DNA from 3 places in the Ligilactobacillus agilis genome. Region 3 is predicted to be linked to each of the others. Evidence: predicted binding sites of a transcription regulator. Region 3 holds the regulator's gene; each other region holds the start of a gene.

Region 1 (4,757 bases), 700 kb from region 3:
TGGTTAGTTGTGAATCAAAGGGAAGAACTCATTCGGTTATGGTTTCAGATGTGGCTGCAAAAGAAAGATTTAGGAATTTTGAAGCTTTTTACGGCTAATGCCATTTATGTTGAAAGTTGGGGACCTAAGTATCACGGTAATGCAGAAATTAAGCACTGGTTTGATGAATGGAACACGCGTGGAACCGTGCTTTCCTGGGAGATTGGCCAGTTTTTCCATAAACAAAATCAAACTGTGGTTGAATGGCAGTTTAGATGTCAAATGAAAAACAGCGAAGTCACGGAATTCGATGGAATTTCGCTGCTTAAGTGGACTAAAGATAATAAGGTTCAGTTTCTAAAAGAATATGGCTGCAAAAGTGATAACTATGATCCTTACCAAGTGGCGGCGGATAGACCGCAATTTAGGGATGAAAAGGTAGACTGGCTGTAAGCATTGCTTAAGCTAAATTCTTAGCTGAACTATAAAAAACGTGATTATTAATAAATTAAAACAGGCTGTAAGGGCACATTGCTTACTTTTACAGCCTGTTTTTTTTAGTTATTGAATTCAGCTAGGTGTTTAGGGTCGACCTGTTCACTTCTAGAGGCAAGGGGACTCCAGTAGGTAAGGCCTTCGTTATTCAAGACTAAGCCCCATTGACCAGGGTTATTTGGTAAGTCGGTAAATTCAAAGAGGAAGTCCTTCTTACGCGGAAAGGCACTCGAAATGCTATCCAAGGTGTTGAAACCGTGTTTAGTGGTGATAATTAGCCCACTATCGACAATTGCAATTTGACTAAGAGTTTCTTTAGCGGTAACAAGGGTGTCTAAAATGATGTAGTCCCCAATACTTACACGCACATTGTCACTGGCTGAGAGAATGTCCTTTAAAGCCAATTGGTAGCTAGGGGCTAGTGCTAGTGGCTCCGTTAAATAATTCCAACTGGTTTGACCGTCCTTGTTGTGGGCAATGATAGTTGGAGCTTGAATAACCAAACGACCTTCTTCGTCGCTAGCACCTGGAATGAAGTCGACGACTAAGCCGCGGACGAGGATGTTTTGATTTTGGTAGTCGGTAAGGTTGGTTAATTGGTCAGTAGCTTTTAAGTTAGCATCCGCTAAGATGTAGCCTTGCAAAAGCCGGGCCAAAGCCTTGCGTTCAGGGTAAAGTTGGGCCGGGAAAGTGGCGATGTTAGTCGGATTATCACTTTGCTTAACCTTTTGTAGCAGTTTAGTTGCCTCATTTATGAACTGTTCTTGGGAGATAAAGTTCATAGGGGTAATGGCACTGTCCGTCTTTTTAATACCAGTTACTTTCCGTTCGTTAGCCTTTTTTTGGTGAAGTAATTTTTTATTACTGAGTTTCTTTTTTGCCATGATTAACCTCGTTTGCTAAAAGTTTCTAGTTAAAAGTATAAGGTCAAATTGCTGGTCTGTCTAGGGAAAATAAGGATTTTAGTAAAAGGGTTTTGCACAAAATATAGTGCCATTCTAAAAATAGAATACAATATGTAGTGGGAAGAGGCTTGTATTTACACTAAACCTTGGGTATAATTAAGCACGTTGTTTTGCAAAACTAGATTAAGCTTGATCAAATTTAGCATGAAGGGTAAGAGAAGATGTTTGCACGTTACTATGACGTTTTAACTAATTTTAGCAGTTATTCAAAAAATATTTTTAGAAAGGGCTACTTTGCGTGGTTATGGCAACAATGCCAAGGATGGGGAAGATTTTCTTATGGGTTGTTAGGCTTTAACTTTATCTTGCAAGTTATTTCTTTAGGACAGTCCTTTAAGCAAACGCCGCTACTAGCTGTAATTGCTTTTATTGGGGGGAACCTCTCAGTTGCTTGTGTAATCGGAATTTCTAACCGGTCAGGAATTCAGGGCTGGGCCGGGGCAATTTCTGCCTTAGCGATTGCAACGACGGGCTTTATTGCCGGTAATTACGCGACAGCCTTTGAACAATTAGGGTATTTAATCTTTTTGGATTTATTTTGTATCTTAGATCCTAAATGGAATGATGACATTCAAGTGGAAAAATTTGAATCAGGACTTGAGTGGATTAAATATGGCCTATTTTTCCTCGTAACTTGGTTAATAACCTACTTACTTTTTAGTTTGACAAGTGATCCGCGGGTCTTTTTAGATAGTTTAAACCTTGCAATGGCAATTACCGGTTCTTTGTTAGAATTAAACCGGAAAAGGGAGCAATTCTTTGTGTGGACGCTAGCATCCCTGTTTACGATTGCATTGTGGTTTCAAACGATGCTTCAAGGTGACGGCAACTTTGCGTTGATTTTTAGTTACAGTGTGTTCTTTTTGAACGATATGTATGCCTTATTTAGCCGTAAAGGCTGGTTTAGATTAGCTGAATAAAAATTACCCAGTAAGAATGGTGCTAAATTCTTACTGGGTAATTTTTTAGGCTAGTTAGAAGACCTTGAATGGTGGGAAAGGTTGAGCCATCGGGTGATTAAAGTTGAAATCTTTTAGGGGACTAAAGTCATTAGGCTCTAACCAGGTAGTTACTCCCCGCGCTAACATTAGGTTGGCCTCATAGGCTGACTTATCTTTTTTGGTGAAGGGGAGTAAGACGATAGGTTTATGGAGGGCGACGAACATGCCAATTTCCATGCAAATTCCTTCGTCAATTTGATCCATGTCGTATAAAGCAACGCAGACATCGGAAGTTCCTACCGCGTTGAGGTCGTTATTGTAAGTGGCAATTTGCCATTCGAGGCTGCCAAAGACACCAGCAGGATCGGAGTCTATCCGTGCGTCTTTATATTGGAAATCGAATGGTTGGTGAACAACGCCAACAGTCGGGTTAGCTTCTAGTTGGGCTAAAGCTTGGGGAATGCGGGCCCGTTGTTCTTCGTTGAAGAAGCTAGTAGCCAAGTAAATTTTGGTGTTAGCAACTGGGTCGGTATTTTTCAAAGTGAAAACTTCCTTTCAATAATAATCTAAACTAAGTTTAGCATGATTAGCCACTAAGGTTAATCAGTATTTCCCGGGAAATTAGGGAATTCGATTGCGTAAGGGTGAAGGTAAGCCGGTGATAATTCTTAAAATTTCGTGGGCAAAGGCTTGGCTACTAATAGGACGAATCTTAGTTAGCCAGTTAAAGTACCCAGTCCGTATTAGGTTAGCGATGATGAGGGCCGGGTAATAATTACTAAGCCGCTTTTTAGAATAAACAATTCCAGGAAAAACACAAACGGCCCGCTGACCCAAGCGATTGTAAGCGTAAAGTTCAACTTCCTTTTTAGTCACCAGGTAATCCTTTAAGAAAAAGGGGGCGTAGTTAGCAGAAACATAAAGGAAGTTACCGGAGGTGTTAGCAAGAGTGTCAATGAGTTTTTTAGCAGGTAAGACGCTACTAGTCTGGTAGGTTATTTGTTTACGGCGATTCTCAAATAAAATGCCGACGCAGTCAATAACCCAGTCAGAAGTTTCAATTAGTTGCTGCCATGACGTATCGGCTAGTAAGTTGACGGCGTGGTAAGTAACGCCTGGAATAGAGGTTGGTCGCCGGCCAGTTTGTGACAGGCTGTGTAGTTCATATTCGGGGTGGTGCCTAAGCTCTGTCAAAATGCTTTGGCCAACCAGGCCGGTTCCCCCTGCGACTGTAATTTTCATTTAAATTCCCTCCATAAATTAAGAAAAATGCTTACGGTAAGTGGACGGACTGTAACCACTGTAACGCTTAAAGGCCTTAGAAAAAGTGAAGGTATCATGGTAGCCAACGAGGTCGGCAATCTCTTGGATACTTTGGTTACTGGAGGTCAATTTACTTTTGGCATCTTCCATCCGCATTTGGGTCAACAACTTTTGGGGACTCGTGTGTGCAAATTTTTGAAACAAGTTATAAATATAGCTACGTGAAAGCGATAAGGAGACACAAAGGTCTTCAATGGTGCAGTTATAGGTGTAATTATTTTCTAAGTAACGGACGGCAAGTTCAAATTGTTGGGCGGGTCGATTTTGGCTAGGGTCGGTGTTAGTGTGAGGAAATTCGGTTACGAGGTGGTAAAACATCTCGTAAGTTAAGTTTTCAACTAGTAGGTTGTTAGCCAGACTAGTTTTTTGGTGGAGGACCTCAAACAACCTTTGAAAGCTTTTAGCAAAGTTAGATTGGCTGGTGGCTTTGAGGTAGTAGTTTCCCGCTAGCTTAGAAGCTGCAAAAATATTGGCAATCTTAATCCCAGTTAACCCAATCCACGCATAGTGCCAAGGATTGGTAAAGCTAGCTTGGTAAAAGCAGGCCACCCCCTTAGGGAGTAAGAAAAAGTCGCCCGCCTTTAGGCTAACGGTCTTGTGGCCAGCGACCGAAAAATCCCCCTGACCGGCTAAAATATAGTGGAGGACATAGTTGTCTCGAATATTATTTCCGCGAAAGGCGTAGCCAGGTTGACATTTTTCCTGCCCAAAAAACAAGATGTTACTTTCAATTCCGTTTTGACTAAGAGTGTAGTATTCGTTATTCATCTTTTCTCCTTAACTAAAAATTTACTATTAAAATTACTATCTATAAAATGTCAAAATAATTAAATCACCAGTAAACTATTCTTTTATTAACAAGGATTATACAACTAATATGTCAATTTGTATACTAGGTAAATTGGCAAATAATAGAAATTTACGACCATGGCTTTAGTTAAATGTAACCGTTATATTATAAGTGTGATCACGAGTAGGAAATTAGATTTAAATTTGGAGGCTAAGTTATGTCAACAACTAATAAAAAGATGAGTATGGGGCAACGGCTTGCCTA
Region 2 (4,757 bases), 200 kb from region 3:
CTTCTACCCCCTCTTTAACCTTTTGGGCTAGAATTGCTAGAATTTCACCCCACATCTTTCCTTCAGCAATAATGAAATATTCCAAAAAGATAAACCGCTTAGCTTGTCGTAACTGGTGAAGCATTTCCTTAAACTTCGCTTCTCCGATTGGAAAATAAGTCACCTTCGTATCTTGATAAACAGGAAAATTATCATTAGTTCTTTGCAAATACTTGGCTAAACCGTAAGTATCAGCGTCTTCTAACTTCAGTTTTTTCAACGCTAAATTGTCCTCGGTTAGACTGTGCTTACTTTCGGCAACCAGCTGCCTAATTCGTTTACGTAATGCCCGGTGCCCGATATCACTTTGCGTATACAGAAGTAATACCGAGCCAAATAAAGGGGCTATCGCTATTAGTAATAGCCACGTTGTTTTAGCACTGGGATCAATCTTGCTGTTGACTAAATATAGCATCATTATAAAATCAAAAACTACTACTGCCACCGTATAGTGGGGAAATTCTTGACTAAACCACTTGAATAAACTAAAAATCCATACCAACTGTAACAGTAACAACAAAACTACTAGCCCTAAGCGACTAAATAAAATGCGACCAAGCCCGTTTTTTTGCTTAGTCAGCAACTGAATTTCATGTTCCTTCACTACACTCACCTCTACTTATATTTTAGCCTAAATATAAGTGGATTAAAATTCCGCTTGCCATAAAATTGGCTGCCGGGCTTTAAGCGAGGCTGGTACAGCAATTATTCGTTGGTTCGCAGACCCCCGGAACTGTAGGGTTAAATCTTTTTGCGCTTCCAAAAAACGACCGTCAACCAAAATATCTAGGTAACTCAAAAGCTCTAGTTTATCGGCAGATTCTTTTTGCAGCTCTTCCCAGGTGTAACCACTCCAAGACCAAATATCCTTTTGGTGTCCGTATTCAGCCCGGACCCTCTTCACCAATTGAAGGCAAACTTGTGTGTTTAAGAAAGGCTCTCCTCCCAATAAAGTAAGCCCTTGAACATAAGACTGGCCTAAGTCGGCAATAATTTGGTCTTCTAAGGCCTTGGTATAGTCATAGCCGTAGTTAAAATTTTGGGCCACCTTGTTATAACAACCAGGACAGGAAAACTTGCAGCCACTAACATACAAGCTACACCTTACTCCTTCACCATCAACAAAGTTAAACGGCTTGTAGTCTGCAATTTTTTGCTGACTTAAATTACTTGCCAACCACTCTTTAGGCTCCGGATTGCGCGGCAATCTAGGGGCTTTAGCTCTAGCCTGTAAGTCTTTGCACTTCATTTTCACTTCAATCACTATTCTTCCCTCATTTCAGGACTTAAGTTTTTAGCCCGTGATGCAATTTCGACATGGCGACCGTGAACCATTGGCCGTTGCAAAGGATTACCTAGGTAACCACAAGTCCGCTTGACACAATCACAAGTTTTAGGGTCATGGTTGCCACAAGTTGGACACTCAAACCCCCGTGCGGTTGCCTTAAATTCCCCTTCAAAGCCACACTTATAACAACGGTCTATTGGCGTGTTGGTCCCTAAGTATCCGACCTTGTCATAAGCAAAGTCCCAAACAGCTTCCAACGCCTTAGGATTTTGTTTTAAGTTAGGATACTCACAATAGTGAATAAAGCCCCCGGCTGCATAGCGAGGATAGTCCATTTCAAAGGTTAACTTTTCAAATGGGCTTGGATGTTTTCTGACGTCATAGTGGAAACTATTAGTGTAGTATTCCTTATCCGTCACATCCTTAACCTTGCCAAACTTTTGCAAGTCTAGGCGACAAAAACGATCAGTTAGTGACTCACTTGGAGTTGAATAAACACTATAATGATAACCTGATTCCTGTGACCATTGCTTGCAGGCCTGGGCTAAGCGTCTTACAATTTCAACCGTAAAATCATGCGCCGCTTGGTTATGCTCCCAATTGGGGCCATAAAAAGTAGTCGCAACTTCATACAAACCAATATATCCTAGTGAAACCGTGGCCCGCTCGTTCTTAAATAACTCCGCCACTGACTGATTAGGTTTAAGCCGCTTTCCAAATGCCCCATACTGATATAAAATCGGAGCATTTTCCGGTTTAGCATCTAAGGTCCGTTTCACTTTAAAAGCTAACGCTTCCTTGGCAAGTGCAACCTTTTCTGCGAAAATTTGCCAAAAAAGTTCTTGGTCTCCCTTAGCAAACAAGGCAATCCGCGGCAGGTTAATGGTTACCACCCCTAAATTCATCCGCCCTGAATTGACCTCTTTTCCAGTTTCATCACGCCAGCCTTGTAGAAACGACCGACAACCCATTGGCGCCTTGAAACTGCCAGTAATTTCCTTAATCTTGTCATACATTAAAACGTCTGGATACATCCGCTTCGTCGCACATTTAACGGCCAGTTCTTTAATATCATAATTAGGTTCCCCGGGCTTTAAATTAAGTCCCGCCTTAATCGTAAAAACTAATTTAGGAAAAATAGCGGTCCGTTTTTCCCGGCCCAAACCAGCAATTCTAATCTTCAGAATAGATTTTTGAATTTCTCGTGCTATCCAAGAGGTCCCCAAACCAAAGCCAAGGGTCGTAAAAGGAGTCTGTCCCTGGGAAGAAAAGAGCGTATTAATTTCATACTCTAGTCCTTGCATCGCATCGTAAATATCCTTTTTGGTCCGCTTTCTTGCAAATTCAATTTGCTTTGCTTCAGTGCTGATATATTCCTTAGCTTCAACCAAATGTTTTTGATAATTCTTTTTAGCAAATGGTTCTAAAACCTCATCGACTCTATCAGCAGAGCAACCCCCATACTGACTAGACGCAACGTTAGCGATAATTTGTGCCATTTGCGCTGTGGCAGTTTGAATCGAATGAGGGCTTTCAACCTCCGCATTCCCAATCTTAAAACCGTTGGTTAACATTTCTTTAAAGTCAATTAAACAACAGTTAGTCATTGGACTTAACGGCGTATAGTCCAAGTCATGGTAATGAATATCACCACGCAAATGAGCCTTGGCTACGTGTTCGGGCATCATCTTTAAACCTAATGTCTTTCCCACCGTTCCGGCCGTCAAATCTCTTTGTGTATTAAAAACCCGACTGTCCTTATTAGCATTTTCATGCACTAAGCGGGGATCATTAGCTTGCAATTTCTCTAGCCGCACCTTAGGGTCAGTCGCCTCTTGCCACTTCACTTGTCGTTCTTGGTAGACCTGATCGTACTTGGCTACTTCATCATCAAAGCCATTTTCAAGTAAGACCTGCCTAAAAATCGCCCTCATTTGCTTAGCAGTTACAACCTCTTCAATCCCTAAGGCTTGGAACATTTGACTTAATAAGAAATTTTGGTCTGCCTTTAATCCTAAAACATCCAATAAATATTCCAACTTATACAACATGAAGGGCATTTCTTCACCATCACACTTAATAAATTTGGTTGGCAAAATCAAACCTGTAACCACTTTCTTTGTTTGTACTTCCATGATTATCATCCCTTCAATCAATCAAAACTTATTTCTCCAAAAAATAATTACCACAGTATATTCTATACCACCAGTATAACAAACACAATATATTGTGTAAATAAAATAAAAATCGCACAATATATTGTATAAAATTATTACTGGCAATTTTTTATACATTCTGCTTGATTAAGGTTATAATGGGGAATAAGTAAGTAGGAAAGAAGGTCTTTTGATGACACTTGACTTAGAAAAAATCAAAACCCAAGTCCAGACCGGTTTAAAAGAATTGCTGGCTCAAGCTAACCTTGAAGCCGGGGACATTTTTGTACTAGGCTGCAGCACTAGTGAAATTCAAGGAGAACATATCGGTAAGGACTCTAATATTGAAGTTGGACGTACCGTAATTGCTGCCCTCCTTGAAATCTTGCGTCCCTTACAAATTAACTTGGCAGTTCAAGGCTGTGAGCACTTAAACCGCGCCCTAGTGGTTGAAAAAGCGGTTGCTAAAGAAAACCAGCTTGAAATAGTCACCGTCTACCCATCACTTCATGCGGGTGGGGCCGGTCAAATCGCCGCCTTTGAACAATTTACAGATCCAGTTGAAGTAGAACATATTACCGCCAAAGCTGGCATGGATATAGGCGACACTTCCATTGGCATGCACGTTAAATTCGTGCAAATCCCGGTTAGAACCTCTGTTAAAGAAGTCGGGGCAGCCCACACCACTTACTTGCGCTCCCGGCCTAAATTAATTGGAGGCAAACGAGCTAAGTACGAATGGAATCCGTTTAATTAATCGCAACAAAAAGAAGTCTGTAATTCTTACTACCAAGAACCACAGACTTCTTTTTTGCGATTAACCTAAATTTAATTGTACTTGTTAGTCAAACGTTCAAGTTGCCCCCTAAACTCGTGGGGGTAACGCTCAATCGTATGCTGCTCATCTACCAAGTAGTCTGCACGTTCCCCGTGCTCGCTTCTATCTAGGCCAATCAATTCTTCTTGTTGACTTACCCGCATCTTAATTACCAGCCTCAAAGCCGGAATTAACAGCAAGCACATTAAGCTAACAAATCCAATCGTTGCTAACGTCCCTAGGAGTTGTATACCTAACAAGTGCCAACCTCCACCATAACATAAGCCATTCTCACTAATGGTCGGGTTAACGGTCTTAGTTGCGAACGCTCCCGTTAAAACGGAACCAACGATTCCCGACACACCGTGACACCCAAACGCATCTAGCGGATCATCAAAACTAAGTTTGGGTTTCACATAGGTAACAAATACAAAGCTGACTAGGCTACACAAAAAAC
Region 3 (4,757 bases):
ATCAACAAGAACAGCTTTACTTTGAAATGGAACGACCACTTTCGTTAGTGTTGGCGGAAATGGAATTAGCTGGAATTAAAGTAGACACCGATTGTTTAGAAAGCATGCAAAGTAAATTTAAAGAGCGGTTGGCGGAAATCGAGCAGGTTATTTATCAAGAGGCAGGTAAGGAATTTAACATTAACTCACCTAAGCAATTAGGCACGGTCTTGTTTGAGGATTTAGGTTTGCCTTACGCTAAAAAAACTAAAACAGGTTATTCGACCGCTGCTCCAATTTTAGAAAAATTACAAGGCCAGGCTCCAATCGTTGATAATATTTTACAATACCGGCAGTTAGCCAAGTTACAATCGACCTATGTTGAAGGTTTATTAAAAGTGGCTGATGAGGCTGACCATAAGGTGCATACGCGTTATACGCAAACCCTAACTGCCACGGGAAGATTGTCGTCTGTAGATCCTAATTTGCAAAATATTCCGGTTAGGTTAGAGGAAGGTAGGAAGATTCGCCAGGCCTTTGTTCCAAGTAAGCCCGGCTGGGAGATTTTTTCTTCCGATTACTCACAAATCGAATTACGGGTTCTAGCTCATATTTCGGGAGATGAAAACATGCAAGCGGCCTTCAAGAGTGGGCTCGATATCCATGCCAACACCGCAATGAATATTTTTAACTTAGATAGTCCGGATGAAGTAACCCCTAATTTAAGGCGACAAGCTAAGGCCGTTAACTTTGGAATTGTTTATGGGATTAGTGATTTTGGGTTAGCTAGAAACATTGGGATTACCAATAAAGAGGCAAAGACATTTATTGATAACTACTTTGCCGCCTTTCCTGGGGTGCATCAATATATGCAAAAGAGTGTTGCACTAGCTAAGAAGCAAGGCTATGTCGAAACCTTGTTTAAGCGGCGGCGTTATCTGCCCGACATTCATGCCAAGAACTTTAATTTACGGTCATTTGCTGAGCGAACTGCAATGAATACGCCAATTCAAGGGAGTGCAGCAGACATTATCAAAGTTGCCATGATTAGGATGAACGAGATGTTGGCTAAAGAAAACTTAGCTGCAAAAATGTTACTCCAAGTGCATGATGAATTGATTTTTGAAGCGCCAAAAGAAGAAATTCCAATTTTAGAACGCCTAGTCCCAGAGGTGATGGATTCGGCGGTTAAATTAACGGTGCCGTTAAAAGTTGAAAGCAAGCATGGACGCAGTTGGTTCGATGCTAAGTAAGGGGGAAATTAAATGCCAGAGTTACCAGAAGTTGAAACAGTTAGACGGGGCTTAATGTCTTTAGTAGCTGGAAGTAAGGTGAGCCAAGTAGAAGTTTTATATCCGAAAATGATTATAGGAGCTAGTGATGAATTCAAGCAGCGTTTAACCGGGCAGACGCTAGAGCGAATTGACCGACGGGGGAAATTTTTGCTGTTACGTTTTAGTAATGAGTGGACTGTGATTTCGCATTTACGGATGGAAGGTAAATATTTTGTCAGACAAGCGGACGCGCCTGTTGAAAAACACACGCACGTTATTTTTACTTTGGCTGACGGGCGCCAGTTGCGTTACAATGACGTGCGGAAGTTTGGGCGCATGCAATTAGTGCAGACTGGAAGTGAGCAGACGGTCAAGTCTTTAGCCAAACTAGGACCTGAACCGACCGCGGCTGAATTTTCCTTTGCAACATTTTATGAACAGTTGCAAAAAAAGAAAAAGGCCATCAAACCGGCTTTATTAGATCAAAATTTAGTGGTGGGCATTGGTAATATTTATGCTGATGAAATTTTATGGTTAAGTAAGGTCCATCCCGCTACCCCTTGTAACCAGTTAACCAGCAAGCAAGCCCAAGCGATTCATGACAACACAATTGAGGAGTTAAGCAAAGCAGTTGAAGCAGGGGGAACCACCATTCGTTCATATACCGATGCCTTTGAGCAGACGGGTTCCTTCCAATTCGCTCTACATGCTTACGGTCAGACAGGCAAGCCTTGTCCTCGCTGTCAAACGCCAATCGAAAAAATAGTGCTCGCACAACGGGGGACGCATTTTTGCCCTCACTGTCAACAGGTGAAGTAAAATGACTTATATTTTAGGATTAACCGGTGGAATTGCCAGTGGTAAATCGACTGTTAGTGCTTATTTAGCCCAAAATGGTGCCTTGATTATAGATGCTGATTTGATTGCTAGGCAGGTGGTGGCTAAAAGGAGTAGTGGTTTAAAGCAGATTGTGGCTAAGTTTGGTGAAGAAATCCTTACTGCCAGCGGTGAATTAGACCGTAAGAAATTAGGTAAGTTAGTTTTTAGCAATAAGGAATTGCTCAAAAACCTAACCGACATTACCGGGCCGCTAATTAGGGCAGAGATTTTACGTGAAATAGAGGCAGCTAAAAAAGCCCAAGTTAAACTGGTTGTTTTAGATATCCCCCTCCTGTTTGAAACAGGATATCAGACTTTATGTGACAAAGTAATGGTAGTAACAATCCCAAGCAAGTTGCAACTTGAACGGGTAATGAAGCGGGATAATCTAAGCGCAGCTGAAGCTCATAAAAGAATTGCTAACCAGTTGCCAGCAAGTAAGCGTAATGAGTTAGCGGATGTTTTAATTGACAATTCTAAAAGCGTTGCTGAAACCTATCAACAAGTGCTAAAATGGCTTAAGATAGAAGCTTTATGCTGATTTGCATAAATTTTAAGAATTAATACTGAGGTGAGGAACAATGAAGTGTCCCCAGTGTCATAATAATAGTTCACGGGTAGTAGATAGTCGGCCCGCTGATGATGGGCATGCTATTCGGCGGCGCCGTGAATGCGAACAGTGTGGTTATCGGTTTACAACCTTTGAACGAATTGAAGTAACCCCATTACTAGTAATTAAAAGAAATGGAACGCGTGAAGAGTTTAGTCGTGATAAAATCTTACGGGGGATTATGCGGGCGGCTGAAAAACGGCCTGTTGGCATGGATGAAATAACGAAAATTGTTGATCAAGTTGAAGCTAAGGTCCGAGCAGTTGGGGGAAACGAAATCTCTAGCCAAGCAATTGGACAGTATATAATGGATATCTTGGTAGATGTTGACGAGATAACCTATATTCGCTTTGCCAGTGTTTACCGCCAATTTAAGGATATGCGTGCTTTTGCTGATGAATTAAATGAATTGATGGATAGAGAGCATCATTAATAATTAATAAAGAAGGTAGAGGCGATGTTAAGGAGCGGGCGTGAAATTGTTGCCGGCTGGAAAGACTTGGATGTGCAAGCCGGTTTTATAATAACGGCTAAGACCTGGTTGAATCTAGAAATGGTCAGCCAGGCATTACCATTGTACCAGCCATTAATGGGGGTAAGTGCTTACGGGGTGTATGCCTTTTTGAGCGCCAATGTTGATTATAAGCCACTTTTGTCTAAGCGCAAGGCGCATAAAGAATTACTGGTGAACCTAGGTGTAGATTTGCCAACTTTTTATGAGGCGCGCATTAAGTTAGAGGCCCTAGGCCTTTTGAAAACTTATATGCAAGAGGATTCTTTAGGCAAGCTCTACATCTATGAAGTCCAACAACCATTGATGGGGCAGAGCTTTTTTACTGATGATTTGATGGCCGCCTTGCTGTTGGAAACGGTGGGGCAAAGACAATTTGAACAACTCGAAAGAAAGTACAATCCTAAGCAACTAAATCACCCTCAGGCGGTGGAAATTACCAAAAATTTATTAGAGGTGTATAAGTTAACACAGACAGATAATTTATATACCCCCAAAGTGATTGGTGGGCAAAAAGTTGCTGCAAGTAAGGTGGTTGCTAATTTAGAAGATGACCTAGACAAGCAGTTCTTACAGCAACTATTGACTAAATCCTTTATAAATGCCCAGGTATTAGTAGAGCACTATGATGCCCTAAAAACGGTCCACCTCCTTTATGGCTTAGATGAGTTACAGATAGTGCAGCTGCTAGAGCAGGCGGCCAATGTCCAAACAGGGCAAGTTGACTTGCTGAAATTTAAGCAATTAGCTAACCAGCAGTTTGAGAGTCGGTTAAATTTAAAGGCCAGTATCCAAACAGAAGTGGCACCGCCTGCCAAGGTGGATAATAGTGGAATGACCACTGAAGATTTACAATTAATAGCAGCTTGTCGGGCCTACTTACCCCTTGAATTTTTAGAGAAATTAAAGACGGACATGGGTACCTTTGCGACTAAAAATGAGCGCTACTTGGTTCAAAATTTAGTCGAACGACAAAGCCTACCTAATGCGGTGATTAATATTTTGATTCACTACCTATTGTCAGATCAAAATAAACCTTACTTTGGCTCTAATTTTGAAAGTATTGCAGCAGATTGGGCTAAAAAACAAATTAGCAATCCCGAAGATGCTATTAGACAGGTAAGGAGTTTTTATCAACGTAAAGATAAACAAGCTAAGCAAACGAAGTTTCAACCAGTTAAAAGACGGGTTATTCAAAAGGAGAGCTTACCAGCTTGGGCAAAACCTGATTATCAAGAAAAGGACACGCCTGATGACCCGGCTAAGAGTAAGCAAATTGAGCAGTTAATGGCTAAGATTAATGCTAAGAAGAAATCGGAAAGTTGAGGTGAGGCTAGTGGAAAATGTAGGTAAGGTATTGCAGGAAAAAATGAGGACGACTGATATGCGGCAACGCTACCAGAAGTTAGTCACTAAAGCATTAGCAGACCCTGATGTAAAAACTTTTCTGCAAGCACACCGGGCTGAATTGACCCAAGAAGATATCGAAAGAAGTGCTAGCAAA

Evidence for each region. The regulator NrdR, encoded in region 3, represses ribonucleotide reductase genes. The targets are predictions, from matches to a motif close to ACACNATATATNGTGT.
Region 1: a site for NrdR is predicted at 1,484-1,499, ahead of pnuC (nicotinamide riboside transporter PnuC). Genes of this name have one in related genera too.
Region 2: a site for NrdR is predicted at 3,545-3,560, ahead of nrdD (anaerobic ribonucleoside-triphosphate reductase). Genes of this name have one in related genera too.

The regions. Positions count from the first base shown of each region.
Region 1 is NZ_CP104397.1:758,343-763,099, forward strand. Features, by position in the region: gene N4597_RS03780 (nuclear transport factor 2 family protein) at 10-432, shown strand; gene N4597_RS03785 (hypothetical protein) at 537-1,358, opposite strand; gene pnuC (nicotinamide riboside transporter PnuC) at 1,601-2,359, shown strand; gene N4597_RS03795 (nucleoside 2-deoxyribosyltransferase) at 2,414-2,920, opposite strand; gene N4597_RS03800 (NAD-dependent epimerase/dehydratase family protein) at 3,002-3,622, opposite strand; gene N4597_RS03805 (AraC family transcriptional regulator) at 3,641-4,471, opposite strand; gene N4597_RS03810 (PTS sugar transporter subunit IIA) at 4,711-4,757, shown strand, end outside.
Region 2 is NZ_CP104397.1:1,653,392-1,658,148, forward strand. Features, by position in the region: gene cls (cardiolipin synthase) at 1-619, opposite strand, end outside; gene nrdG (anaerobic ribonucleoside-triphosphate reductase activating protein) at 686-1,288, opposite strand; gene nrdD (anaerobic ribonucleoside-triphosphate reductase) at 1,303-3,462, opposite strand; gene N4597_RS08355 (TIGR01440 family protein) at 3,677-4,240, shown strand; gene N4597_RS08360 (ammonium transporter) at 4,312-4,757, opposite strand, start outside.
Region 3 is NZ_CP104397.1:1,454,958-1,459,714, reverse strand. Features, by position in the region: gene polA (DNA polymerase I) at 1-1,232, shown strand, start outside; gene mutM (DNA-formamidopyrimidine glycosylase) at 1,245-2,072, shown strand; gene coaE (dephospho-CoA kinase) at 2,074-2,673, shown strand; gene nrdR (transcriptional regulator NrdR) at 2,714-3,175, shown strand; gene N4597_RS07350 (replication initiation and membrane attachment family protein) at 3,200-4,579, shown strand; gene dnaI (primosomal protein DnaI) at 4,590-4,757, shown strand, end outside.